One region of the Priestia sp. JV24 genome, then DNA from elsewhere that is predicted to be linked to it. Evidence: a T-box and tRNA genes for the amino acid it is inferred to sense, from the RefSeq annotation. Region 1 holds a T-box; the other holds one or more tRNA genes.
The links. The T-box of region 1 lies ahead of leuS (leucine--tRNA ligase). A T-box ahead of a tRNA ligase gene usually reads a tRNA of that ligase, here a tRNA-Leu.

Region 1 (5,176 bases):
ATCAAACATTTTCACTTGTATCACAGCTTCTACCACCTTGTCCTATCAAATTTGTTTCAATCAGAATGGACTGTTTCTCTTGATGATGGTTTTTGTACGGATTTTCAATCTCTTACTACCTCTATTTTTATGAGAGCTTTTATAGATTTAGTCATCATTTGTTTTCCTGCTATCATTTTAGTCGGATGGCAGAAGTGTCATTCAAAAAAGAGGTTGAGACATAACGAAATGAACTCAATCTAAAGACGAACAAATGGGATACATGAGCTGAAACGCTTGTGACACGGCAGTCAATTTCCTTTCAAGACTTCGCTTTCCGCGGGCGGCCGGTGATCCTCCTCCTCGCTTGCGCTCCTGGGGGGTCTCACCTTTTCCGCTTTTCTCGCAGGAGTCTTCGCCTTGCCTTCCAATCAGCTGCTAGAGGAGAGGAAACGAAACAAATAAAACCTATGTTCACCCTAACAAAAAAAATGAACCACTAATCAAATATGTTGATCAAAGGTTCATTTTTCACTTCAGCTAAGATACTTTTGTCCCAGCCTCTTTTTTATTTATTAACCGTTTTTCCTTCCCACTCTAACATACCGCCAACCATATTTGTTACTTTATATCCTTGTTCTTGAAGGTAGTAACATACGTTTTCACTGCGGCGGCCCGAACGGCAAATGAAAATATATTCTTTGTCTTTATCGAAATAATCCACATTACCTGGAATATCATTCATACGAATGTGTTTAGCAGTTGGAATCATTCCTTCTGCTACTTCTTCATCTTCGCGCACATCAACTAAATGAAGTTCTTCTCCATTTTCAACGCGTTTTTGAAGTTCTTCAGGCGTAATTACTTTTACTTCTTCCATCTTCGTCATTCCTCTCTATTCTTTCATTCAGCTTGCTATCGCTATTGTAGCAAATTCAAATACCTTTATGCCACTAAATAAGAAAAGCTTAAGCAGCAGCCTGCCTAAGCCCTTCCAATCGTAGTTAAAGGTTTGACTAAGCGCCTGATGTCAACCCGGAAAGGCGGACATCAGGCACTTAGGTCTAGAACAGAACCCCTGACTAAAGAGCAGTCAGGGGTTCTGTTCTACATCAATACTTAATTAGCTACGATGTTTACTAATTTACCAGGCACAGCAATCACTTTGCGCACTGTCTTACCTTCAATGAACTCTTGAACATCTTCATTAGCCATTGCAATATCTTGAAGCTCTTCACGAGACGCCTCAGCAGGTACGTTTACTTTCGCACGTACTTTACCGTTAATTTGAACGACAATTTCCACTTCATCATCTACAAGTTTTGCTTCGTCAAACGCAGGCCAAGCCTCATACGAAATTGTATCTTCGTGACCTAGTTTGCTCCATAATTCCTCAGTCGTATGAGGACAAATTGGTGCTAATAGCTTCACAAATCCTTCTACGTATTGCTTTGGCAGCACGTCAACTTTGTATGCATCATTGATGAATACCATAAGCTGAGAGATACCTGTATTAAAACGGAGGCCTTCGTAATCTTCCGTTACTTTTTTCACCGTTTGGTGATACACGCGTTCAAGCGTAGTGTCATTGCTTTCTTGAACCTTGCTGCTTAATTCACCGTTATCGTCAACAAGTAAGCGCCATACACGATCTAAGAAACGGCGTGCACCATCAAGCCCTTTTGTTGACCAGGCGATTGACGCATCTAAAGGCCCCATGAACATTTCATAAAGGCGAAGCGTATCTGCTCCGTGGCTTTCTACGATCTCGTCTGGGTTTACAACGTTACCTTTTGACTTACTCATTTTTTCGTTGTTTTCTCCAAGAATCATACCTTGGTTAAACAGTTTTTGGAACGGCTCTTTTGTTGGAACTACGCCGATATCATATAAAAACTTATGCCAGAAACGAGCATATAATAAGTGAAGAACAGCGTGTTCAGCTCCACCGATATAAATATCAACCGGCAACCATTCTTTTAATTTATCTGCATCTGCTAACACTTCACTGTTTGTTGGATCAATGTAGCGTAAGTAATACCAGCAGCTGCCTGCCCATTGAGGCATTGTATTTGTTTCGCGGCGCCCTTTTTTGCCTGTTTCCGGATCTACTACGTTCACCCAGTCATCAATGTTTGCTAACGGAGATTCACCTGTGCCTGACGGTTTAATTTCAGTCGTTTTTGGTAACACAAGCGGAAGCTGATCTTCAGGAACTGCAGTCGTTGTGCCATCTTCCCAGTGAATAACAGGAATTGGTTCACCCCAGTAGCGCTGACGACTGAATAACCAGTCACGCAGACGGTATGTTACTTGTTTTTCACCTTTTTCATTTGTTTGAAGCCACTGAATCATATTTGAAATTGCTTCTTCTTTATCTAAACCATTTAAGAAGTCTGAATTAACGTGCTCGCCGTCGCCTGTATAAGCTTCTTTTGAAACGTCTCCGCCCGCTACTACTTCTTTAATCGGCAGTTCAAATTTAACAGCAAATTCATAATCACGCTCATCATGAGCTGGAACAGCCATAATTGCACCTGTGCCATAGCTCATTAAAACATAGTCAGCAATCCAAATTGGCATTCTCTCGCCGTTTACAGGGTTAATTGCATAAGCACCAGTGAATACGCCAGTTTTGTCTTTAGCTAAGTCTGTACGTTCTAAATCGCTTTTGCTTTTAATTTGATCTAAATACGCTTCTACCGCTTCTTTTTGTTCGGCTGTTGTAATTTTTTCTACAAACGGATGTTCAGGTGCTAAAACGGCATACGTTGCTCCAAATAGCGTGTCAGGACGCGTTGTGAACACAGTAAATGTGTCCTTGTATCCATCGATTGTGAAGTGCACGTGAGCTCCTTCAGAGCGGCCAATCCAGTTGCGCTGCATTTCTTTAATACTTTCTGGCCAATCAAGCTCATCTAAATCTTCTAGTAAACGATCTGCATAAGCTGTGATTTTAAGCATCCACTGCTTCATTGGACGACGCTCAACCGGATGTCCCCCACGCTCACTTTTGCCGTCAATAACTTCTTCGTTCGCAAGTACTGTTCCTAGAGCAGGACACCAGTTAACAGCTACTTCATCCACATAAGCTAAGCCGTTTTTATATAGCTGTAAGAAAATCCACTGTGTCCATTTGTAGTAGTTTGGATCAGTTGTATTAATTTCTCGCTCCCAATCGTAAGAGAAACCTAACGATTTGATTTGACGACGGAAATTATTAATGTTAAGTTCAGTGAATTCAGCCGGGTCGTTTCCTGTATCTAATGCATACTGTTCAGCAGGTAGTCCGAATGCATCCCATCCCATCGGATGAAGTACATTGTATCCTTGCATACGCTTCATACGAGATAAAATATCCGTTGCTGTATAACCTTCTGGATGCCCAACGTGTAAACCAGCGCCAGATGGATAAGGGAACATATCTAATGCGTAAAATTTACGCTTTCCTTCATCTTCTGTTGTTCTAAATGTTTTATTTTCTTCCCAAACTTTTTGCCATTTTTGTTCGATCTTTTCATGATTAAAAGCCATACATAATCCTCCTTGTACGCTCCAGCTGTATTTAATTAAACTAAAAAACCCCTCATCCCTCAAACAAAGGGACGAGAGGTTGAATAAACTTCCCGCGGTACCACCCAAATTAGCACAATTATGTACTCACTCATTTTCCTTAACGCGGATAGACGGCAAATGTTACTTTACTTCACATTTACAACTCCAAGGTGAGTTCATGAACGCTCGTTTGCTGACTCGCACCACCCGTCAGCTCTCTTAGCTCGCTTCGTTCACTACTATTCCTTATCATAGTTTTTACATCATACTACCTTGTATTGTAAATAATATGTTCGTAAACTGCAAGTTGTTCAAGGGATTTTGTAAAAGTTTCTGCAATGCAGCACTGCTTTGTTGCTAAATCCTCTCTTTCATTCTTATATATGAACAACTTCTCCCAAAAACATACATCCACGGCCAAACAAAAAAGGGATTGAGACATAATTAAATCAATCCAATTTAAAGACGAACAAATGGGATAAATGCGCTAGTATGAATTTCTTGGTTACACCGCTGTTGATTTCCGTGCAAGACTTTTTCCGCTGGCGGCCGATGAGCCTCCTCGTTTCTTACACTCATGCGGGGTCTCACCTACTTCAGGAGTCTTTACCTTGCCCTCCACTCCGCAGCTAGAAGCACCTAAACAAATGAAACCTACGTTCACCATAAACATGAAAAGATCCGAACGATTCATCGTTCGGATCTTCCTTCAACTAAAATACTTTTATCCCAGTCCCTATTTTCTTTAGCTGCTATTATTAAATGCCAAATCCAAAAGAAAACAGGATGATCGCAAGTACAAGACCAACAAGCGGCACAATCACCGTCATTGCTGCAACTGATCCATACGCATCTTTATGAGTTTCTCCGCAAATAGAATTAATTGTTGTTACGACATAACCATTATGAGGCAAGGAATCTAATACTCCAGAGGAAATAGCTACTACGCGATGGAGAGCTTCTGGATTTACACCAGCATCTAGATAGTGAGGTGCTAAAATTGGCAAAGCAATCGCCTGACCTCCTGAAGCCGAACCTGTCATCCCCGCGATAACACTCACGGCAATAGCTCCTCCAATCAACGGACTTCCTGGAATATGCGTCATGGCATCTACAGCCACTCCAAACGCGGGAACAGCCTTAGCAACTCCTCCAAAACCTACGACAGCCGCTGTATTCCCAATAGCAATTAACGCACCCAGTGTTCCTTCTGAAGCTGCATTCCAAAATCCTTTAAAATGCTTTCGGTTCACAATATAAGTGACAATGATCCCGCTTAAAAGTGCGACAATCAGCGCAGATTGCTGAAGTGGCTTATGAAGTGCAAAAGAAATAATGAGCACGACCACAAGCGGAAGCAAACTTAATAAAGGATTAGGAAGAGACTGATTTTCCGTTACTACTGGATCTTTCTTGCGTGATATAAAACGCTCTCCATTTTTAACTGCTTTTGAAATCAAGCGCTTTAACCACCAGTAGCCGAATACAGCCATCACTACTGCTACAACTAAACTAACTTCCCATCCTGCATACGGACTAGTCTTTAAGTATTCAATTGGAATCCAGTTTTGGATTTCAGGCGATCCAGCCGAGGTCATCGTAAACGTAACGGAACCGAATGCTAAAGCAGCAGGGATAAACC
Region 2 (5,176 bases), on a different contig from region 1:
TTTTCCCTCTCCAAGAACCTGAAACATGTCCAAATTTCTCTTTGAATTCACGATTACTCATCGTTAAAAGCGGTTTTAATTTAGGCTTCGCAAGTTCTGGGTCAGGCTCCATCTCAGGGTGAAAATGAAAGTCTTTTCCTTTATTTTCAGGACACACAGTTTGACATGTATCACAGCCATATAAACGATTGCCTAATTTACTTCGAAATTCTTCAGCTAAAAATCCTTTTGTTTGGGTTAAAAAGGCAATGCATCGCTGCGAATTCAGCTGACCACCTGTTACAAGCGCACCCGTAGGGCACGCATCAACACACTTATTACAAGTACCACAACCGTCCTCTATCGGTTTATCAGGAGGAAACGGGATATCTGTAATCATTTCTCCTAAATACACGTAGGAACCAAATTCAGGTGTAATAATGGCACAGTTCTTACCGCTCCAGCCAATACCAGCTCTTTCTGCTACAGCTCGGTCCGACAGCTCACCTGTGTCTACCATCGATTGAAGGATAGCTGCAGGTACTTTTTCTTTTATGAAGGTTTCAAGCTTTTGAAGCCTATCACGTAGAACCGTATGATAATCTTGCCCCCAAGAAGCACGGCAAAAGATTCCTCGACGATCTTCCTTTGTGCTCTTTGGTGCATCCTTTAATTTAGAAGGATACGCAAGTGCAATTGAAATAATCGATCTAGCTTTTGGAACAACTAATGTGGGATCTACTCTCTTTTCAATATCAGGTTCTTCAAAGCCTGAAGCATAACCTAACTCTTGCTGTGCTAACAATCGATTCTTTAACTCATCAAACATGGAAGCACTCGCAAATCCAATCTTATCGATTCCAATCTCTTTGCTATATGAAATAATTTCTTCCTTCAACTGATACGCATTCATAGTGAATAATGGCCTCCTTTCTAAGAAATTCTATATATTCATGCATTGAACTGTTTTCTCACTCAACGAAATGATAGGATGGTATCTATAAACGAACAAATACTAATTATAATAGAAAGGATCAAAAAAATGAACTTTACATTATCGCCCGCTATTAAACAGCTTTGCCCTTCTTTTAAAATGGGAATCATTCAATATAAAAATATTGAAGTTGGCGATTCTCCTCAAATGCTAAAAGGACGTCTGCGCCTCTTTCAAGAATCCATTTATTTCGACCTTGAGTCAAAAAAAGTAACAGAATTCGAAGGTGTTAGCGAGTGGAGAAAGCTTTTCAAAACATTTGGAACTGATCCAAGTAAATACCGTCCTTCTATAGAAGCTTTAATTAGAAGAATAGGAAAACAAACGTATTTGCCTTCTATCAATTCTGCTGTGGACATTAACAACTTTTTTTCATTGCAATATGAAGTCCCAATTGGAATGTATGATTCCTCTAATTTAGAAGGCCCCATCAAATTTACTATCGGTAAAAAAGAAGAGTCTTATGAAGCTCTAAATGAACGTAACATTTCTTTAGAAAATAAAATCATTTCTAAAGATGCCCTAGGAGCTTTCGGAAGCCCTTATGTCGATTCTAACCGAGCGTACGTAACTGAAAAGACAACACAAGCTGTACAGTTCATTTATTTAAAGCCTTCACTTTCAGAAGAACAGGCTTATAAACTAACTAAATCCCTAAGTGACATGTTCATTCAAATTCACGGCGGCGCAGCAACCTATCAAGTCATTAACTGATGTACGTAAATATAGCGTCTATCTTGAAAAGATAGACGCTATATTTACGCTAAAAATAAAAAACGCAACATCTCAGCTTTGAAAGCGAGACACTGCGTTGTGATAACAATATGTATGGAGCGGGTGATGAGAATCGAACTCACGACATCAGCTTGGAAGGCTGAGGTTTTACCACTAAACTACACCCGCAAATATTATCAAAATTTGTCGACCGATAAGTAAAAATAAAAACAGGAATCATCCTGTCAAGTAAAGCTAAAGTACCGATGGTCGGGGTCGAACCGACACTCCCGAAGGAACACGATTTTGAGTCGTGCGCGTCTGCCAATTCCGCCACATCGGCATAGTATCGAGCTTTCTACTACGTTTGTTCCGTATTACTACGTACGATCACGTTCAAAAGCGATAATGTAATTATAGTACGATATAGCTAAAGAGTCAACACCTTTTTCGAAAAAAAATTGTCGAAGTATGTTTACGCTGGTTGTACGGTGGGTATATACGGTATTTTAGGCGAGTTTCTTCCTATTATATGTAGAACGGAGCAAGCCGAAGAGGCCACTCCGTTATTTTTATGCGCCTGCCTCGCCAGCAAGATAAATCTTACGAGCTAATGACGCAGCAAACTTATCGATATCAGCTTCCTCACGAACGACAATGCTATCCGCAAGCTTAGCGATACTGATGCTGCCGTTACCTGTTGCATACTGACGGTTCTCTTTCGCTGTTAATACTCGCTCGTTCTTGTGGAGGATCGCTTGATAGCCGTTGTAAGGAACACGTGATAGACCGTGATAATGTTTCTTCTTCGACTTCGATTTGGACGGTCCCATTCCGGCTTTCGTGCTTGCCATGCTCGGCATTTTGAAACTTGGCATTTTAAATGATGATACTGCGCTTGTGAACGAATGGAACTTGGCTTTTACTCCGTCGATGAACCCGCCAACTGCTCCGAATACTACGGACGCTTTAGCTTTAATCGAATCCCAGTTAGACATTACTTTAATACCTGCTGCGATTAACTGTCCGAACGGCCCAGAGAATGCTAGTATTTTCGTAATAAGACTTCCGAATTTAGACCACAACTGTTGCGCTTTAGCTTTCACCTTATCCCAATTCAGGTATAAGGCCACTCCAGCCGCGACCACTGCTGCTATACCCGCCACAATCCACGTTGTAGGACACATTAACATTGCCGCATTAAGTCCTAACTGCGCAATTGCTGCTGTTGTTGCTCCTGCACGATATAACGCCCACGCTTTAGTCAACGTACTAATTGCGCCTGCAATCGCTAGTCCCGCCTTTAACGTCGCGAATCCTGCTGCGAGTGAAAGGACCGTCGTCTGTACGGCTGGCCAGTTCTGGATAATATAATCGCCTGCTACTTTCGCTTTGTCATACACCCATTTCAGCGCATCACCAACCGGCTGCAGTAGCGATTGTGTCGATTGGAAATTCGATTTGATAGTCGGCCAGTTCGTTTTAATGTAATTCGCAAATTTAGACGCCTCGGATCCTAAGAAAGCGAAGGCGCGGCCCATCGAATTAAAGAAACCGTCTAGTGCGCCGTCACTGACCGCATTTTTGATGTCGACAATAACCGGTTTAAGCGATTTTAATGCCTCAAATCCGACTGCACGAAACTTCATAGATAGTGCCTCTTTAATTTGCGTAATATAACCGAGAGAAGTGCTACCCATTGCGGTTACGAGCTTATTCGTCATACCCATTTTGTTATATAGCTTATCTAGAGCTGTTAACTGCTGATCCAACGGTAGATTTTTGATGTCATTAAGCGCTTTACGTGGCATCTCAAAACGTTCTACCATTGATTGCGTATCACCACTCATTAATTCTTTCATCGCCATTACTGCGCCTTCTACACCTTGTTTTGGGTCGACAGCAAGTAGCCGTTCTGTTAAATTCCACATTTTCTCTAACTGCTTTACGTCCTTTGATTGCGATATAAACGATTTTGAGTTAGAAAACATTTCAGAGGAATCTAATACTGGCGATTTAATAGCGAACGAGTTCAGCATATCCTGGTACTGCTTAGATAGCTTCTTATTATCGAACATGGCGTCAATGGTTACCTGCGACTGTTCCATCTTCATCGCTTCACCAACCGTAGCCTGTAACGTCTTATAAGCGCCTGCAGCAGACAAGACGCCTGCCGTTAATGTTCCCACTGTTGCTATAGCGCCGTGTGTCGCCGATTTGAAGCCGTTCATTGAGCTGATACTGGTGCGATTTGAACTAGCAAAACGGCCGTTAGCATCACGTAGGCGCCCCATCGAGTCACGGTAATTATTCGTAGCTTTTTGTGCGGCACCAATATTCTTCATCGCTGACTTTAAACCTTTAGATAGGTCATCTCTTAATTGGAGCACCGCCGTGAGATTGTAAGCCACGTCTATATACCTCCCCTCGTAAGTGCCCTATTTCTAATGTTTTATCGTATAACTTGTTATAGTCCACGCTTGCGCGGTACATAAATCCAAACGCGGTGCATGCATCGATAAGATGCAATCCTAACTTGCGTAATTTAGTATCCTTTTGTTGATCGAAATAATCACGGAATTGCTGTACATCTGTGATATATTTAGGCGGTACATCAAAAAAAATAGAATTCCCCAAAGCTTCAACTGCGTTATCAAACTCGATTAATTGTTTATCCATAGTTATCTCTCCTTTAGCATATTAAAAAAGAGCCGCCAAATGGCAGCCCATTAATTCTCTTTAAACATGTCGTTTAGTTCCGCAAGTCCTGCGCTAACTTCCTCATCGGAAATACGTCGGGAACTAGATTTCTCACTCTCGATTGTAAGTTTGTTCTGTTTAACGCCCATGATTTCGTAGTACAACTGCAGTCCTTTGACGCTAGGAATACCGTTATTAGAAGTACCACGAACTAACTTAAGTAATTGCGCATCAGCTTCAGCGCGATAAGACTCAAGCATACTCGTACTTAATGCCGCCTGATACTTGATAAAGTCGCTATTCTCGGTACGCCATTTGTACAGTTGCATACGCGTAATACCTAAATCGTCGGCTAACTCTTCCTGCGTACGTTTCTCTTTGCCAGCGAACTCATTTTCTGTTAGAAGATGCGCTGCTAACACTTGTTGATCGGATAGACTCGCTTTTAAGTCGCTTAGTGTTGCCATCTAAAATTCCTCCTTTATAGATTCGAAGTGTGATCGATATTCTGCAAGCTCCTTTTCTAACTCTTCAGGATTTGCTTTTAATCGTTCATACTCCGATTTATCTCTATCTAAATCTGGATTATCTTTGTAATAGTTGTAGTCCATATTGATCCAGTAGTGCTCATCTGATACCCTAACCCTTTTATCAAGAAGTTGTAGCCGTAAATACAGCGATTTACTTAGCTCTGCTGAGATTTCTTCTTCTGCCTCAAACCCTGCCGCTACTTTCTTTTGCGCTTTTTCGATAGCTTCCAACATTTGGCGCATTAGGGCTCCGGAGGCT

Region 2: it has a tRNA-Leu gene. The T-box ahead of leuS (leucine--tRNA ligase) is inferred to sense a tRNA for this amino acid. The anticodon was not compared.

What each region holds. Positions count from the first base shown of each region.
Region 1 is NZ_JAPCIN010000023.1:792,143-797,318, forward strand. Features, by position in the region: gene OK414_RS25320 (sporulation protein Cse60) at 1-24, opposite strand, end outside; gene OK414_RS25325 (rhodanese-like domain-containing protein) at 548-859, opposite strand; gene leuS (leucine--tRNA ligase) at 1,099-3,513, opposite strand; T-box leader at 3,578-3,796, opposite strand; gene OK414_RS25335 (hypothetical protein) at 4,040-4,228, opposite strand; gene OK414_RS25340 (GntP family permease) at 4,293-5,176, opposite strand, start outside.
Region 2 is NZ_JAPCIN010000008.1:15,747-20,922, reverse strand. Features, by position in the region: gene queG (tRNA epoxyqueuosine(34) reductase QueG) at 1-892, opposite strand, end outside; gene OK414_RS02075 (B3/4 domain-containing protein) at 1,022-1,687, shown strand; tRNA gene OK414_RS02070 (tRNA-Gly) at 1,803-1,876, opposite strand; tRNA gene OK414_RS02065 (tRNA-Leu) at 1,949-2,030, opposite strand; gene OK414_RS02060 (hypothetical protein) at 2,260-3,726, opposite strand; gene OK414_RS02055 (hypothetical protein) at 4,058-4,366, opposite strand; gene OK414_RS02050 (phBC6A51 family helix-turn-helix protein) at 4,417-4,854, opposite strand; gene OK414_RS02045 (hypothetical protein) at 4,855-5,176, opposite strand, start outside.